One region of the Pseudoalteromonas sp. 5Ae-yellow genome, then DNA from elsewhere that is predicted to be linked to it. Evidence: predicted binding sites of a transcription regulator. Region 1 holds the regulator's gene; each other region holds the start of a gene.
What was found. The regulator sigma-54, encoded in region 1, starts transcription at its own class of promoters, with help from an activator protein. The targets are predictions, from matches to a motif close to GTTGGCACGNNNNTNGNNT.
Positions count from the first base shown of each region.

Region 2: H4J63_RS04990 (hemerythrin domain-containing protein) is a predicted target of sigma-54. The motif match lies at 1,929-1,947, and genes of this name have one in related genera.
Region 3: H4J63_RS13705 (flagellar basal body rod protein FlgF) is a predicted target of sigma-54. The motif match lies at 2,276-2,294, and genes of this name have one in related genera.
Region 4: H4J63_RS07580 (EF-hand domain-containing protein) is a predicted target of sigma-54. The motif match lies at 2,177-2,195, and genes of this name have one in related genera.

Region 1 is NZ_JACGWD010000008.1:11,517-15,991, reverse strand. Features, by position in the region: gene kdsC (3-deoxy-manno-octulosonate-8-phosphatase KdsC) at 1-205, shown strand, start outside; gene lptC (LPS export ABC transporter periplasmic protein LptC) at 202-756, shown strand; gene lptA (lipopolysaccharide transport periplasmic protein LptA) at 746-1,291, shown strand; gene lptB (LPS export ABC transporter ATP-binding protein) at 1,288-2,013, shown strand; gene H4J63_RS03780 (RNA polymerase factor sigma-54) at 2,083-3,582, shown strand; gene hpf (ribosome hibernation promoting factor) at 3,609-3,896, shown strand; gene ptsN (PTS IIA-like nitrogen regulatory protein PtsN) at 3,901-4,353, shown strand; gene rapZ (RNase adapter RapZ) at 4,372-4,475, shown strand, end outside.
Region 2 is NZ_JACGWD010000011.1:21,551-26,025, reverse strand. Features, by position in the region: gene H4J63_RS05000 (TonB-dependent siderophore receptor) at 1-525, opposite strand, end outside; gene H4J63_RS04995 (hypothetical protein) at 954-1,367, shown strand; gene H4J63_RS04990 (hemerythrin domain-containing protein) at 1,462-1,887, opposite strand; partial or broken gene H4J63_RS04985 (DUF6500 family protein) at 2,251-2,468, shown strand; gene H4J63_RS04980 (RluA family pseudouridine synthase) at 2,470-4,125, opposite strand; gene poxB (ubiquinone-dependent pyruvate dehydrogenase) at 4,442-4,475, shown strand, end outside.
Region 3 is NZ_JACGWD010000050.1:14,811-19,285, forward strand. Features, by position in the region: gene flgC (flagellar basal body rod protein FlgC) at 1-38, shown strand, start outside; gene H4J63_RS13695 (flagellar hook assembly protein FlgD) at 52-732, shown strand; gene flgE (flagellar hook protein FlgE) at 791-2,173, shown strand; gene H4J63_RS13705 (flagellar basal body rod protein FlgF) at 2,331-3,074, shown strand; gene flgG (flagellar basal-body rod protein FlgG) at 3,096-3,884, shown strand; gene flgH (flagellar basal body L-ring protein FlgH) at 3,901-4,475, shown strand, end outside.
Region 4 is NZ_JACGWD010000020.1:8,468-12,942, reverse strand. Features, by position in the region: gene H4J63_RS07590 (TrkH family potassium uptake protein) at 1-1,116, shown strand, start outside; gene H4J63_RS07585 (flagellar brake protein) at 1,161-1,823, shown strand; gene H4J63_RS07580 (EF-hand domain-containing protein) at 2,274-2,486, shown strand; gene H4J63_RS07575 (EF-hand domain-containing protein) at 2,550-2,762, shown strand; gene H4J63_RS07570 (calmodulin) at 2,902-3,114, shown strand; gene H4J63_RS07565 (EF-hand domain-containing protein) at 3,192-3,407, shown strand; gene trkA (Trk system potassium transporter TrkA) at 3,489-4,475, opposite strand, start outside.

The sequences.
Region 1 (4,475 bases):
TTATATCGGTGATGATGGCCCTGACATGCCCGTTATGGAATTAGTCGGCTTTGCTGTTGCAGTAAATGATGCCCATCCACTTATTAAACGTTTATCACACTATGTAACGCAAATGCCTGGCGGCTTTGGTGCAGTAAGAGAGCTCACCGACTTACTTATGCTTGAAAATGGTAAAGCGTTGACTACACAAGGCACTAGTTCATGAATGCAGCGCGCATAATATTAAGCGTTTTATTCATTAGCTGTATGGTTTGGCTTTGGTACCCTTATTTTACACAACCAAATATTTTGCCTCAGACTGAGCCTGAAGTTATTGCCAAGCCTGATTACATAGCCATTGAACTCAAACAAACAGCCTATGACGAACAAGGTACAATCAGCCACAAAGTAACTGCGGCTAAAATGGAACTATATCAGCAATTAGGTTTCACGTTTTTTGAAAAACCCATTTTTACTTTATATAACGAAAAGCAAACGTGGCAAATAAATGCAGACGAAGCAACATTATACGAAGACAAACAATTAATTTTAGAAGGTAACGTGGTTGCCAAAAACTTAACTGATAACGCCATGATAGACAAAATCAATGCTGATAATATTCAGGTAGATATAAAGCTATTAACAATGCGCTCGGAGCAACCAGTCATCATCACTGGACCCAATTTAAAAATCACCGGCAAAGGCCTTGAAGCCGATTTAAAAACCGAAGTGATAAAACTAATTAACCATACGCGAACCATATACTATGACCAATAAAATATTAAAATCACTTATTATTCCTACACTTATAATAGCGTTTAATAGTAGTGCTGCAGAGCAAAACTCGCTATCTGCTGCAAATCAAATTTCAATAAGCGCCGATAAGCAAGAAGGCCAATTAAAAACTAACGTGGGTATTTTTGAGAAAAACGTTGAGATTATTCACGGTAATCGCCGAATTACAGCAGACCGCCTCGAAGTACATAAGCGCGATGAACTAGGTGATAACCAGCAACTATTAATTGCCACGGGTAGCCCTGCTCGCTTTGAAGAGAAGCAATCAGATGGCACAACTATGAGCGCCAGTGCAGACGAAGTTCGTTACGATGTATCTAAACGTTTTTTAACGCTCGTTGGTAATGCACAAGTATCGCAAGCAGGACAAAAAATTAATGCCAAAAGTATTACCTACGATATAGAACAACAGCTAATCAGTGCCGAAAAAGATGAAAACTCAACTGACCGCGTTCACACAATTTTAGTACCAATCGAAACTAAAAAAAGTAAAAAAGACGATAAAGGTCAGCCATGAGTACATTAAAAGCAGAGCTATTAGCAAAGAGCTATAAAGGTCGTGAAGTTGTCAAAAACGTTGGCCTTGAAGTAAAAGCTGGCAGTATTGTTGGTTTACTTGGTCCTAACGGCGCAGGTAAAACCACCACGTTTTATATGATTGTGGGACTTGTACCTAGCGACAAAGGTAAAATTTCTATCGATGATAACGATATTACTCTTTTACCTATGCATAGTCGTGCTAGATTAGGCATTGGCTACTTACCACAAGAGTCTTCAATTTTTAGAAAACTGACTGTTTATCAAAACTTAATGGCTATTTTAGAAACACGCAAAGAGTTAAATAAACAAGCCCGAGAAGACACTCTCGATAAATTATTAGATGAATTTAGCATACAACACATTCGTGATAGCCAAGGTATGGCGTTATCGGGTGGCGAACGTCGCCGCGTGGAAATAGCACGTGCGCTGGCAGCCGATCCTAAATTTATATTATTGGATGAACCATTTGCAGGTGTTGACCCGATTTCGGTATTAGATATAAAGAAAATAATAGAACATCTCAAAAATCGTGGGATTGGTGTATTAATTACCGATCATAACGTAAGAGAAACCCTTGATGTTTGTGAAAAAGCCTACATTGTTTCTCATGGGGAGCTGATTGCATCAGGTACTCCAGAACACGTATTAAATGATAAAACAGTACGCGATGTTTACTTAGGCGAGCAATTTAGGCTGTAACATTTACGCCATGTCTTTAAGCATCTGCTAGTATTAATTATAACAACATAAAAGGATTGTTAGAGATACATGAGGCAATCACTACAGCTGCGCATGGGCCAGCAACTTACAATGACTCCACAGCTGCAACAAGCTATTCGTTTGTTGCAACTCAGTACATTGGATCTCCAGCAAGAAATACAAGAAGCTCTCGACAGCAACCCGCTATTAGAGGTTGAAGAACCAGACTATTCCGAAGACGCTGCTGGTAAAAACGAGCAAAAAGCAGATACCGATGACATAACTGTTAGCGCATCGGCCGACGATGCTCCAAGCGAATACGAACAAGATAGTGGTGAAGCACTTGCAAAAGACACGCTAAGTGACGACATGGCTATGGATGTTAGCTGGGATGAGTACATGAGTGCTGCTCCTGCAGCATCATCAGGTCCAATGCCTGAAGACGAGTCAATCTACCAAGGCGCCTCAACAGAGACGCTCCACGAGTACTTAATGTGGCAGTTACAATTAACGCCATTTAGTCCTACCGATGAAGCTATTGCTATTGCGATTGTAGAAGCAGTTGATGATTCAGGTATTTTAACACTAAGCTGCGAAGAGATTTTAGAAAGCTTTAATCAAGAAAACGAAGAAGATAACGAAGTTGAACTTGATGAAATTGAAGCTGTATTAAAGCGCATCCAACTGTTTGATCCTGTCGGTATTGCTGCACGTAGTTTACAAGAGTGTTTATGTATTCAGCTTAACCAGTTTGATAAAGAAACACCTTACATTAATGAAACGAAAATGATTTTAACCGAGCATATTGATTTATTAGCAGCTCGTGACTATCGTACATTAATGAAGAAGACTAAACTCAAAGAAGAAGAGCTTAAAGAAGTAATGACATTAATACATACTCTTAGCCCTAAGCCTGCAGATACTATTGTAAGAGAAGAATCTGAGTATGTTATTCCTGATGTGTCAGTTAAAAAAATTAAAGGCCGCTGGGTTGTTGAGTTAAATCCAGATAGCATGCCTAAAATTCGTGTTAATAGCCAATACGCTGCAATGTCTCGCACTGTAAAATCCAGTGGTGACAGCCAGTTTATTCGCTCACATTTACAAGAAGCTAAATGGTTTATTAAAAGCTTAGAAAGTAGAAACGACACACTATTAAAAGTAACTAATTGTATTGTTAAGCAGCAACAAGGCTTTTTTGAACACGGCCCTGAGGCCATGAAACCAATGGTTTTAAATGATGTTGCTGAAATGGTCGAAATGCACGAATCAACAATTTCGCGCGTAACAACTCAAAAATATATGCATACACCTCGTGGCATATTTGAGCTTAAATACTTTTTCTCAAGCCATGTAAGCACCGAAAATGGGGGTGAATGTTCATCTACAGCAATACGTGCGCTCATCAGAAAATTAATCGCAGCAGAAAACTCAGCAAAACCATTGAGTGATAGCAAAATAGCGGATATATTGGCTGAGCAAGGAATTAAAGTAGCGAGACGTACAATCGCAAAATACCGCGAGTCTCTGGCTATTCCACCGTCAAATCAACGTAAAAGTTTGATTTAAGACGCTAAACAAAGAGGGTAATGCTTATGCAACTAAACTTAACTGGTCGTCACGTAGAATTAACCGATTCACTAAGAGACTATATTAATACCAAATTTGCGAAGCTAGAAAGACACTCTGATCATATTAATAATGTTCATGTCATTCTCGATGTAGAAAAATTAAATCAAAAAGCAGAAGCCACAATACATGTAAGTGGTGCTGAGCTATTTGCCTCTACGGAACATCAAGATATGTATGCCGCCATTGACTCGTTGATCGACAAGCTCGATCGACAAGTGATTAAACACAAAGAGAAGCTTGCTCGACACTAATATGATGAAATTAAGCTCACTTATATGCCAGGACTGCAGCAAAGCTGCGGTCCTTTTTAATAGCAAAAAAAGAATTTTAGAGTTCATTAGCGAACTTGCTCACGACAAACTTCCGTATTTACCGCAACAGGATATCCTTACTGCTTTAATGAGCAGAGAGAAACTGGGTAGTACAGGTATTGGGCGTGGCATTGCCATTCCTCATGGTCGAATGAGCGGTGCAGAAGAGCCTTTAGCTTTAGTACTCGTTAGCGAAACTCCAATAAATTTTGATGCAATAGATAATCGTCCTGTTGATATTTTTGTCGCACTCATCGTACCAGATGGCGATAACCAACAGCACTTAAAGACTCTCGCAACCATTGCTGATAAACTAAACAACAAAGATTTTTGTAAACAGTTACGCTGTGCAAAATCAGATGCTGAGCTTTACCAAGTTATTGTCGATCAATCATAGTTTTATAAAGGGTGTTAAATGGAGTTAATTATCATAAGCGGCCGTTCTGGTTCTGGAAAGTCGGTTGCTTTACGCATTGTAGAAGATTTAGGTTATTATTGCGTAGATAATATTCCAGTTAA
Region 2 (4,475 bases), on a different contig from region 1:
AGCGGCTTTTTTAGAGTGTAAGTTTACAAACCCACCATTGCGTTGGCTTGAGCCAAATAATACCGGTGGCGCACCTTTTACTACATCTATCTGTTCTATAGCGTTGAACGATAACGGTACACCAAAGCCATTGTTGCCCGCTTGACGACGTGTACCATCTTGAAAAAGCTCACCTAATTGGCCGCGTATTGTGGGTAAACTTGGCGCGCCAAAACCACTTGCTGAATAGGTATTAGGGCTTACTGCAAGCACATCTTGTAACGTGGTAATGTTAAGCTGCTCTATTAGCTCGCTCGAAATAGGCGTTACCGAACGTGCTATATCTTTTAGTGCTAAGTTGTCGCCAAATGGGCCATCTATACTGGCATCTTTAACTGAAAGGCCTTGAGATTTAATAACTTGGCCAGCTACTTCAATGTGCTCTATGGTGTTATTGGTTGTTACTGTTGAGCTTTGGGCAGCTTGCGCCAGCAGTGGGGTATTTAATACGCTTGCTAACGATAGGGCTAAGTATTGGTATTTCAAGGGCTTTCTCTTTCTTGTTAATAGTTGATGATGATAAAGACCGAAAGGTGTAAAAATAACTTTCAGTAAAGTTTCGATTCTTTTTATTTTTTAGGGCATAACAAAACAGCTGCGTTTAAAGCGTACTAATAAAATATTGCCGTTTCATTTGTAAAAAAATAGCAATAGAGTGGCGATATTACACAGATTATAAATAATTGCTTTTAAACATATTTTTAAATTGTAGTCTACTTGCCAGCAGTTAATCTATTATATTTATTAGCTTTTATGTATAGCGTTTAAATACTTAAAATAAGCCGTGCCTTAACTGTTAATAAGCTAAGTAGGTAAGGGTAATTAAAAATAATTATACTTTTTTGAAATAAAAACCAATTTATACGGTCTTGGTAATTTAATAGTTTATTAATATTTTTATTAAAGGAAGTTTTATGACAAATCCAATCAGTGCCGATCTACAAAACCGTTTGCAGTGGTCTTTACTCTCTCTGCGTGTGGGTGTTTTTATTGTAATGATAATGTGGACGCTGGATAAATTTGTGAACCCGGCACATAGCGCCGGTATTTTTGAAAAGTTTTATGGCATTAGTGGGTCAACAGATATAGTGGCGTATGTGTTAGGTGCGCTGCAATTAGTTTTAGTCTTAGCATTTTTGGCGGGTATTAAAAAGCGACTTACTTACGGAATCATTTTTGTAATGCATGGCTTGTCTACACTTTCATCGTACAACCAGTACATAGATGGTTTTAACAACTTATTATTCTTTACTGCATGGCCAATGTGGGCTGCGTGTTTTGCACTTTACTTATTACGCGACCAAGACGTGAAATTTACTGTAAAGTAATAAAGTACATGCAAAAAAATTGGTTATAAGCCATAAGGCTTATAACCAATAAGTACACAGGGAGTGTGTGGAAGTCGGTTTGCATGTTATGCAACTAATGCATTGCGTCGTTGTATTGCTCAGCAAGGCTCTCTTTTTGCCCTTCGGTAAGTGCTTTACCCGCTAATTGAAACACTTCGTGTTCTTCTTCACTTAAATGATGATGTACCAAATGGTGTAGCTTTTTAGCTGCAACTAACCATGCAGACGAGCTCATTTCGGTATCTTCAAGTTGTTCAATTAATTCATCAATTTCGTGATGTTCAGCTACGCTGTGGCGCGCTTTTTCGTGAGTTAAGTCATCAAACATAAGTGGGTTATAAAAGTAACGTTCTTCAAATTTTGCGTGATTTTCTAATTCTGTTTTTAGCTCATCCATTAGCGTGTGGCGCTGCTCTGTGTCGCCGTGTGTTTGAATAAGCGCATCTACCAATTCTCGTTGTTTGTCATGGTCATGACGTAGTGCTTCAAAAATATTCATAACTAGTCCTTTACTTGCTCTTTAATTGCTTACAAATATTGAAGCAAGCTAAATGCCATGATTTAACTTGTTGAATTAAATTAGTTTATATTTGTTCGTTTGCTCGTGGGAGTATGCGGCCTGTAAGTTTTACAAGCACGCTCATGCAATATTTTCAGGCTTTAGTTTTACTGATGTGTTGGAGGAGTTAAGGTAGTTAATAAAATAGCGCGCAAATAAAAAAGATGAAAAAATGATACTTTCTTTGATACTATCAGTACGTTCTTTTTTAATTTTTTGTAACGGTGGCTAAAAGTAAATATGCCCATAAAGATCTTGAGATAGATTTATAATCCAGAGCATAGTTTGTTTAATAAGGTACATATGAAAGAAGAACTAAGAGCAAAAATAATTACCGTATGCGATAAAAAAATAGCAGTTAAAGGAGAAAATGTAGGGCTTTCTTTTTATGCATTTTTGCCAATAAAAACGACGATCCAGAGCTACTTATGGATGCTGCTACTTGGTGGATACACACCCATAAATTAGATCATTTTGTAAAAGCAAAGACCATCAAACAAATGATCTTAGATGGGCTTTAGCTTAAAAATCTGCGGCTACTTCAAACTCTAATCGTTTAAGCGTAATAGGGTGAGTAAATGCTAAGTATTCTGCATGTAAATGTAATCGTTCGGCTTTTTGCCCGTAATGTGTGTCGCCTATAATTGGCATGTTTAAACCTAAGCTGTGCGCACAATGCACTCTTAATTGATGAGTTCGCCCTGTTTTAGGGTATAACTGTAATCGGGTAATATTGTTGTTACGCTCTAAAACCTGCCAGGTAGTAAGTGATTGCTTACCGTGTGTGTAACACACCATTTGGCGCGGTTTATCATCAAAGTCTAGCACTAAGGGCAAATCAATTACTCCGCTATCCTCAGCTACGTTACCATTAACTAATGCGACATAACGTTTATCTATGGTGCGTTCAATAAACTGCTTTTGCAGTGCTTTGTGCACGCGTTTATTAAGTGCAATCATCAATAACCCAGAAGTCGACATATCTAATCTGTGTACAATTAGTGGCCCTGATGCCTCTGGAAACTGCGTTTTTATGCGCATATAAACTGAGTCATCAATATTAACGCCAGGCACTGATAAAAACTCAGCGGGCTTATTTACCACAAGTAAGTCGTCATCTTTATAAACAATACTTAAATCTTTACCCTGAGCTGGGTTGATAAGTAGCGGGTTATCTTCAACATCTAAACCCTTTAGCATATGCCCAAGTATTGGTTGGCATTTACTGTAACAAGAAGGGTAGTAATTCTTATGCTGCCTAATTGCTGATTTAGGTGCTGCTCCCCACCAAAACTCTGCCATAGCAAGTGGCTTTAAGTCATGTTTATAGGCGTATTGTAATAATTTAGGCGCTGCACAATCGCCAGCACCCGAAGGAGGAGTGTGCTCAGGTAATGCTGCAAAAATAGCATTTAAATCTGTAGTTTCACCATTTGCATTTAAAAATTGGTACTGTGCAAATAGCTTTTTTTGTAAGCTTTTAGAAAGTGTTTTACGGCGCTTTTTTAAATGAGCAATTTCATTAGAAATATTGATGTGTGTTTGCTGCAGTGACTCGATTATATTTTGCCAATAGGATTTAAGTGCCAGCAGTTGCTTTTTTTCTACGATGCTTTGCCCTGCAAGCTTATTTTTTAACTGCTCAAAATCACTTTCGCTAAGTTCTAATTTGCCTTCGGTACGTTGTATTTTTCGCTGCTGACGACCGGCTTGCATTACTGCCTGTTGAGCTAATAGCGCTTGCTGGTAGCTCTGTGTTGCATCATCAAGTTTGCTATTAACTTCAAGCAGTTGTTCACTATTTTCTAATTGCTCAATTTGAGCATTAATATCGTTAATTATTTTACTTTGAGCCAAATAGCTATCGTCTTGAAGTTGCATGCTAGAAACAGGCGGCACAAAGCTAATATTACCTTTATCACCTTCAATTTGTCCCGAATAAGCACTTAAAAAGCCTAATTGTTGCTTAGCATTTTGCACCACTAAAACCCCAAACATTTTACCTGCATTTTCTGCTTTTAAATGCGCTAACGTTTCAAGCTGTTGCTGTAATTGTTTAGTGGCTGCTACAGCTAATGGTTGCGGCTCGTAATAAAAAGGGAAAGTAAACTTTTCAGGAAGCGCGAGAGCATCAATATTTTGAGAAAATAATGTAAAGCAAGAAGCAGAATTTGACATAGAAGTAAGAGAAAAGCATTCAGTAAAATAATTGAGCGCATAATAACATATTCATAGTTAAGCCACTAAAAATCTCGCACCCGCATATTCATAAACACTTTAAAGCGGACATTCATGTTTTATGTATCAGTATGGGGTCGCAGCAAGCATAGGCGTTTGTTAGTAAAGTCTCAGTAGTAATATATTTATCATTATCAAAATATTTAAGCTTATCGATTCTCAATAATTGAGCGCATTTCGAAACGATGACTTACCTGATAGATCAGAGACGAAAAATCAATTTACAGAATAACTGAATATTTAGGAGTTCTATATTATGAGTCAAAATATCGCAAGTTTTATCACTAAAA
Region 3 (4,475 bases), on a different contig from region 1:
AAATGCTAAGTAAAACACTGTTGCTAGGGCAGCGGTAACCGAGGGTAGGTTATGAGTAACGATATTAGTACATCTTCATCCTATTTAGACTCTATACGCTGGCAAGAAAAGCAAGTAGCGACCAGCGATGGTGAAAGTGATGCGTTAACGCAAGAAGACTTTTTTTCTTTGTTAACTCAGCAATTATCGTATCAGGATCCCAGTAATCCTGCGGATAATGACCAAATGATTGCTCAAATGACGAGCTTTACGATGGCTCAAGGTATTAGTGATTTGAATTCAAATTTTGATACGTTGGCTACTTCGATGACATCAAACTCAGCCCTGCAAGCTTCAACGCTTGTTGGCAAGCAGGCTTTACTAGAGTCAAATACTGTTGATTTAAATGAATCAGGTGATGCTAAAGGGTCTATCGTTGCTGAAAGTGCAGTTGAAAGCTTAACACTTAGTGTAACTGATGCTTCAGGACAGCTAGTGAGAACAATTGATATGGGTTCTCAGCCTGCGGGCGCTGTTCGCTTCGCCTGGGATGGTAATAATGAAAGCGGTGAGCGTTTACCTGAAGGGGAATACACGTTATCGGCACAAGGTAGTACCAATGGCCAGTTTTCTAGCTTGCCTATTGCAACTTTCAAAAATATTGAAAGTGTAAACATTAACGGCTCAAGCGGCATCATTGTGAACACTAAAGAAGGTGCGGTTAGGTTAACCGACATTGCAGAAATCGCGTAACAAATTTAATATTTCTTGCCTGCCAGCAGGCCACAGATTAACAGGTTAGAGGTGAATTATGAGCTTCAATATTGCATTAACCGGCCTAGCTGCCGCACAAAAAGATTTAGACGTAACTGCAAATAATATTGCAAACGTAAATACAACAGGCTTTAAAGAGTCGCGCGCTGAGTTTGCCGATGTTTACGCTTCATCAGTATTTAGCTCTGGTAAGACTAAAAATGGTGATGGTGTACAAGCGACAATGGTTGCACAACAGTTTCATCAAGGGTCATTACAATTCACTAATAATTCGCTTGATTTAGCGATTACGGGTGAAGGTTACTTCGCGATGACAGATGACTTATCTTCGCAAGACTTAACATACACACGGGCAGGTGCATTTAAGTTAAACCAAGATAATTTCATAGTTGATGCTAAAGGAAATTTCTTGCAAGGCTTCCCTGTTGACGAAGCAACAGGTAATACAACATCAGTAAGCCTAAGCACTTCATCAGCTTTGCAAATTCCTGATTCATCAGGCTCTCCGCGTGCAACAACAAGTGTGTATAGCTCATTCAATTTAGATTCGCGAGTTGAGTCACCAACGCTTCCATTTAATCCAGATGAAAGTGCTACTTATAATTCATCAACATCAACTACAGTTTATGACTCATTAGGTGAACCACATGTTTTACAGTTATTTTTTGTAAAACGTGATGATGCAACAGTGGCTGAGAACGCAAATAAATGGGATGTTTATACTACTCTTGATGGTGACAGTTTTGGAGCTGACGGTGTACTTCAGGACGGAAGCACCTCTTATGCGCCTTTGACTACTTTTGGATTTGACTCAAGCGGCGTACCGTCAACAACAGGTGATCCAGCTGTAGATAATGTAGCGAATACTTTTAATCCTATTTCGATAATTGCAGGTGATGCAGCCTCCGGTACAGCAGGCCTTTCTGATTTATTAACGAATGGTGCAAGCTTTCCTGCAAATATCGAAGTTAATTGGCGTGATGAAACTGGTACAGCAAATAAAGTGCCTACTCAATATGCTAGTAATTTTGAGGTGAAAGCGCTTGAGCAAGATGGAGCAACGGTTGGCCGTTTAGCCGGCATTGATATTGGTACTGATGGTAAAATTGTAGCGTCATACAGTAATGGTGATACATCATTTTTAGGCCAGGTAGCTATGGTGCGTTTCTCAAACTCGCAGGGGTTACAACAAGTTGGCGATACAGCGTGGAAGAAGAGTTTAACATCGGGTGAGCCTATCGCTGGAGAACCTGGTTCAGGTACTTTAGGTAGCATCAATTCATCAGCACTCGAGCAATCAAACACCAATTTAACCACTGAGCTTGTAGACTTAATTACTGCACAGCGTAATTACCAAGCAAACTCACGTGCGCTTGAAGTTAACTCAACAATTCAGCAAAGTATTTTGCAGATTCGATAAGTTAAACCCCATTGAATATATTAGGCTGCATTTTTGCAGCCTTTTTTATAAGTCCTCTTTGTAAGCCCTTCTAAATACCTCTCAATGTTGCGTCAAATTTAATCTGGCACCTATTTTGCATTTATAAGTTCAGAGATTTTTTATGTGAGTCGATACTATGGACAAAATGGTCTACATTGCGGCCTCTGGCGCTAAGCAAAGCCTACAAGGGCTTGCGCTTAAAGCCAATAATTTGGCGAATGCAAATACAACAGGATTTAAAGCCGACTTTGCGCAGGCGCGTTCTATGCAAGCGTTTGGCGAAGGTTTACCTACCCGTGTATTTTCAATGCAAGAGCGTCCGGGTTCTAACATGGTATCGGGTGGCATTGTTCAAACCGGGCGCGACTTAGATATCGCGATGAGTGATAACGCTTGGCTTGCCGTGCAAGATGCCTCAGGCAACGAAGCTTATACCAAAGTAGGTACGCTCAATATTACAGCGCAAGGCATGTTAGTAACCAGCGGTGGTCGTCAAGTAATTGGCGAAGGGGGACCTGTTATTTTACCCGTCCCAGTCGAAAAAATAGGGTTTAGCCAAGATGGCGCTATTCAAGTACGACCACAAGGCGCTCCCGCTAACTTTTTAGAAGAAATAGATACGCTTAGAGTGGTAGAAGCTAATAGCTCACAGCTCGAAAAAGGTAACGATGGTTTATTTAGACCAAAAGCAAATGTAACAGTAGATACCTCTGCCAATGTAAAAGTTTTAAGTGGTTCGCTTGAAATGTCGAATGTGAACCCAGTTCATGAAATGGTCGATATGATAAGCCACCAGCGCCAATTTGAATTACAAGTGAAATTAATGAAAACAGCTGAAGAAATTGACGAGCGTCAAGATCAGTTATTACGCATAGTTTAACTTTAAAGTGAGGACACGATTATGAATCCAGCATTGTGGATCAGTAAAACTGGGCTAGACGCTCAACAAACCGATATATCGGTTATTTCAAATAACTTAGCGAATGCGAGTACCGTAGGTTACAAAAAAAGCCGCGCTATATTTGAAGATTTACTTTATCAAAATATTAATCAACCAGGTGGTCGTTCATCGCAAGATACCGAAATGCCATCGGGCTTAATGTTAGGTGCGGGTGCTAAAGTTGTAGCTAACCAAAAAGAGTTTACGCAAGGCAACATGTTGACCACCGAAAACTCACTAGATTGGATGATTTCTGGTGAAGGTTTTTTTGAAGTACTGCAACCAGATGGCAATATTGCTTACTCGCGCAATGGTCAGTTTACTACTGATGGCGATGGACGAATTGTAACATCGGGCGCTGGTTACGTTATTCAGCCAGAAATGAATGTACCTGATGACGCGCAATCAATTACAGTTTCGCAAGACGGCGAAGTATCTGTACGTGTTGCAGGGCAAGCCGATAACGTGGTCATTGGTCAGCTAACAATTAGTGACTTTATTAATCCATCGGGCCTTGAGCCAATTGGTCAAAACCTTTATACCGAAACTGCTGTAAGTGGTGCGCCGGTACAAGGTAACCCGGGTGTTGAAGGGTTAGGGAGCATTATTCAAGGCTCACTCGAAACTTCAAACGTAAATGTAACTGAAGAGCTAGTAAATCTAATCGAAACTCAGCGTATTTACGAAATGAACTCAAAAGTAATTTCGGCCGTTGACGAAATGATGAGTTACATTAATCAACAGCTTTAATAGAGTAGGGGGAATTATGCGTAATATTATTTTATTTACAGCGGGCACATTATTTTTAAGTGGCTGTATGTCTACGCAAAATAGTGAAGTAGTGCAGGACGACCCTTACTACGCACCTATGTACCCCGAGCCTATTTTAGAGCCGCTGGTAGCCACAGGTTCATTATTTAATACTCATACATCAAACGACTTATATTCTGATAAAAAAGCGCTACGTACTGGCGATATAATTACGGTTAAACTGCAAGAGTCTACTCAAGCAACAAAAGCCGCCAAAACAGAAACAGACAAAGAAACCGAGGCAAGCTTAGACCCTGTTATTGGATTAGGTGGCCTACCTGTCAATATAGGTGGTGACAGCATTCAGTTTGGTATTGGCAGCGATTCGTCGTTTACAGGCGATTCAAAATCGAACCAGTCAAACAGCTTAGTGGGCGATATTTCGGTTAATGTAATGCGCGTATTACCTAATGGTAACTTAGTTATACGCGGCGAAAAATGGCTAACGCTTAATACCGGCGAAGAGTTTATTCGTTTAGAAGGGCTAGTACGCCCCCAAGACGTAAGCGCCGATAATACGGTTGAATCAAA
Region 4 (4,475 bases), on a different contig from region 1:
GGCGCTACAGTACTTACCGGTATTGAGTATTTACCCAAGTCGGTATTGTTTTATCGCCAGCAACTCCAGTGGTTTGGCGGTATGGGTATAATCGTACTCGCTGTTGCTATACTCCCAATGCTAGGTGTTGGTGGTATGCAGTTGTACCGCGCTGAAATACCTGGGCCTGTAAAAGATTCTAAAATGACCCCGCGAATTGCCGATACTGCAAAGCACCTTTGGTATATTTATGTGTCGTTGACTATTACTTGTATGCTGGCTTATTGGGCTGCAGGGATGGAGTGGTTTGATGCGATATGTCATGCATTCTCAACGGTGGCGATAGGTGGTTTTTCTACTTACGACGCCTCCATGGGTCACTTTGACAGCCCTGTAATTAACTTTATTTGTGTGTTCTTTTTAATTATTGCCGCTGTTAACTTCTCCCTGCATTACGCCGCAGTGGCCAGTCGTAATATACAAGTTTATATCAGAGACCCAGAGTTTAAGGTGTTTTTGTGTATTCAATTAGCCCTGGTGGTTATTTGTTTTACTGTACTTTCCTCTAACGAAATATTTGCTAATGGCGATGAAACCCTCGATCAGGCGTTATTTCAAGCTGTTTCAATGAGTACAACAGCAGGCTTTGCTACGGATAACTTTTCAACATGGCCATTGTTTTTACCTATTTTACTTATATTTTCGAGCTTTATTGGTGGCTGTGCAGGCTCTACCGGTGGTGGCATGAAAGTAGTGCGCGTGTTCTTACTTTATTTACAGGGTGTGCGTGAGCTCAATCGTTTAGTGCATCCTCGTGCTATATATTCAATCAAGCTGGGTCGTAAGGCGTTGCCAGATAAAGTAGTAGAAGCTGTGTGGGGTTTTTTCTCTGCTTATGCGCTGGTATTTATTATTATTATGTTAGCGCTTATGGGCACGGGTATGGATAACATAACTGCGTTCTCAGCCACTGCTGCTTGTTTAAATAACTTAGGCCCAGGTTTAGGAGATGTAGCATCGCATTATGGTGCTATAACCGATGGGGCTAAATGGTTACTGACCATTGCAATGGTGTTTGGTCGCCTAGAAATATTTACCTTATTAGTGCTATTTACGCCTACATTTTGGCGTGGTTAAACGAGTCGTTTAAATTTTAATATACAAGTTAGTGGGAAAGGGATATGCCAACTTCAAATCTAGACAAATTACATCAACTAACTACAAGTGGTTTGGTCGATTTAGAAATATTAACCCCAACCGACAGTAAACGTGTAAAAACCGAGTTTGTTGGTTTGCTTGAAAATAAATTTATTATTTTAAATTACCCAAACTCTAGACGTTTACCTGCTAGTAGTGACTATTTACGTGATGGTGTAATGGTTGTTGTTAGAGCATTAATTGAAGGTAGTGGTGGGCAAGTTATAGCGTTTCGCCAACAAATAATGTCGGTTGCGTCTCACCCTGCTAAGCTTATATTTATTAACTATCCTAAGCAGGTGCAGTTATTTGCACTGCGCTCGCAAACGCGTATACCTACCTTATTACCTGCAAAGCTAAAGCTAAGTGACGACAGAATACTTGAAGGCCTCATTAAAGACATTTCGCTAACAGGAGTAATGTTTGATATTAGAGGTGATCAGCAAGATGAAAATATTAAAGATATGCAATGCACAGTAATACTCAATAGCAGCGATAAAAGTTTTGAAGGCGAAATTTGCAGTGCTAAGGAACATGTCGCAGGCGTGCGTTGTGGAATTAAGCTACTAGCAAGCGAGGATGAAATGAAAACCTTTATGAAAGAGCATTTTATAGACCCATCTGCGCTTGAGCCCACCGTTGAATAAATCGTTTTTCGCTTATTTGCAACAAAATGGCGTTTTACGTGAGTATTTATAAAGTATTTTTTGTTTTTATATAATTAAATATATTATTTAAATAAAACAGTGCATTACGTATTATTTTTTGTGTTATTAAATCTACCTCGTTAAAATTTATCTGAATTATTCTATAAATCCCCTTCTTTAATTTCCATACATTTAAAAATGTATCTTTTTATCTAAACATAACTATATGTTTTTAATAGTTTTAATGTATCCACTCTGAAGTGCGTTGCTAAAAGGCAACAGTAATTACTTTAAAAATCCCTTCTTTTTATGAGTTTTACATTTAACTATCTGAAATTTAATAGCTTTTAAATGTTGGCATCTAATTTGTTATACCCTAGGTGTACTGAACGAAATCGTGATTCAAAGTGAAATACTTAATCGCACACATAAATTTGAAGGATACATATTATGAAAAGCATTAATAAAACTTTAGCACTTATCGCTATTGCATCTTCTTCAGCCGCTTTTGCTGCAACAGACTTTGACACACTTGATGTGGATGGCAGTGGCACAATTAGCCAAGCAGAAGCATCAGTAGACTCAAAATTAATGAGCATGTTCTCTGAACTTGATACAGACCAAGACGGCGAACTATCTAAAGAAGAGTTTTCACAAGTATAAGCTTAAAACTCTGGGGCGCTACTAAGAGCCCCACATTACTCAAAAAATTGAAGGATACACGTTATGAAAACATTAAATAAAGCATTAGCACTTGTGGCACTAGCATCTTCTTCAGCCGCGTTTGCAGCAACAGATTTCGATACATTAGATGTGGATGGCAGTGGCACAATTAGCCAAGCAGAAGCATCAGTAGATGCAAAGCTAATGAGTATGTTCTCAGAACTTGATACTGACCAAAATGGTGAGTTATCAAAAGAAGAATTTTCAGAAGCTTAATTTAAAGTATTTATCCTGAGTTGCCAAAGACAACCTAAGTAGGCAAGGGAGCTTACGAAAGAGGATAACAAGGAAGTGAAAAATTACGTTTTAAGTTAAACGAAGCAATTTTTTTGATAGAACATTGAAGGATTAAGTTATGAAAAATTTAAATAAAGCATTAGCACTTATAGCACTAGCGTCTTCTTCTGCTGCATTTGCAGCATCAGGTTTTGACAGCCTTGATATTGATGGTAGCGGCACAATTAGCCCAAGTGAAGCGGCAGTTGATACAGATTTAATGGCCGAGTTTATTGAGCTAGATACCGACGGTAGCGGCGAGCTTTCTAAAGAAGAGTTTGCTAATTACTAATTAACCTATTTAGGTTAAACATTTTTCACAGTCAGGGATCTTTGAAAAGGACTTCCCATATTACTAGGAATATTATTATGAAAACATTCAATACAACACTTGCAGTTATCGTTTTAGCATCTTCATCAGCAGCATATGCAGCAGTGGACTTTGCCTCTTTTGATGCAGATGGCGACGGTGCGATTACAATGGAAGAAGCAAAGGTTAACCCTCAGCTTGTAAAGATTTTTGATGATTTAGATACTGATGGAAATGGTGAAATCTCTAAAGAAGAATTTTCAAAGGTACAGTAATCAATATTCGAAGATACTCCACTAAAGCCGCCTTAGTCAGCGGCTTTTTTGTATTTTAAATTAACTAGTTAGCGTAACTAGTTAAAGGAATATAGCACTTACTTGGAATAGCTTTTCTACAACGGTAATGTGTTTCTTGTCGATTAGAAACATAATGACATGATCGCCCGACATAATAATTGTATCATCGTGGGCTATCAGTACATCGTCGTTACGTACTATTGCGCCAATAGTAGTACCAGCAGGGAGTTTAATGTCGGCAATAGCACGACCAACAACTTTAGATGTGCTTTCATCACCATGAGCAACCGCTTCAATTGCTTCTGCTGCACCTTTGCGTAATGAGTACACATTAACAATATCACCACGGCGTACATGAGTAAGCAATGCCGATATAGTGGCTTGCTGCGGCGATATGGCAATATCTATTTCGCCGCCTTGTACCAAATCAACGTAAGCACCACGCTGGATAAGCACCATGGTTTTTTGTGCGCCCATACGTTTTGCAAGCATGGCTGACATAATGTTTGCTTCATCGTCGTTGGTTACGGCAATAAACACATCTACTTGTTCAATATGCTCTTCTGAGAGCAGTTCTTGATCAGATGCGTCACCACAAAAAACGACCGTGTTATCGAGCATTTCTGAGAGTTGCTCAGCACGTTCTTTACTGCGTTCAATTAGTTTAACGGTGTGGTTTTTTTCAAGTGAGCGGGCAAGGCCTGCCCCAATGTTACCGCCACCAGCTATCATAATTTTTTTGTACGAACGCTCAAGTTTTTGTAGCTCGTTCATTACTGCGCGTATATGTTTTGTAGCGGCAATAAAGAATACTTCGTCATCGGCTTCAATAACGGTGGTACCCAATGGTTTTATTGCTTTACCTTGACGATAAATAGCGGCAACACGGGTTTCTACATTAGGAATATGTTCTTTAAGTGCAGATAACGCATAACCTACAAGTAAACCGCCATAGTAAGCTTTTACGGCTACTAACGAGAGCATGCCATCAGCAAACTGCAATACTTGCAGAGCACCAGGGTAGTCAATTAAACGGCGAATATACTT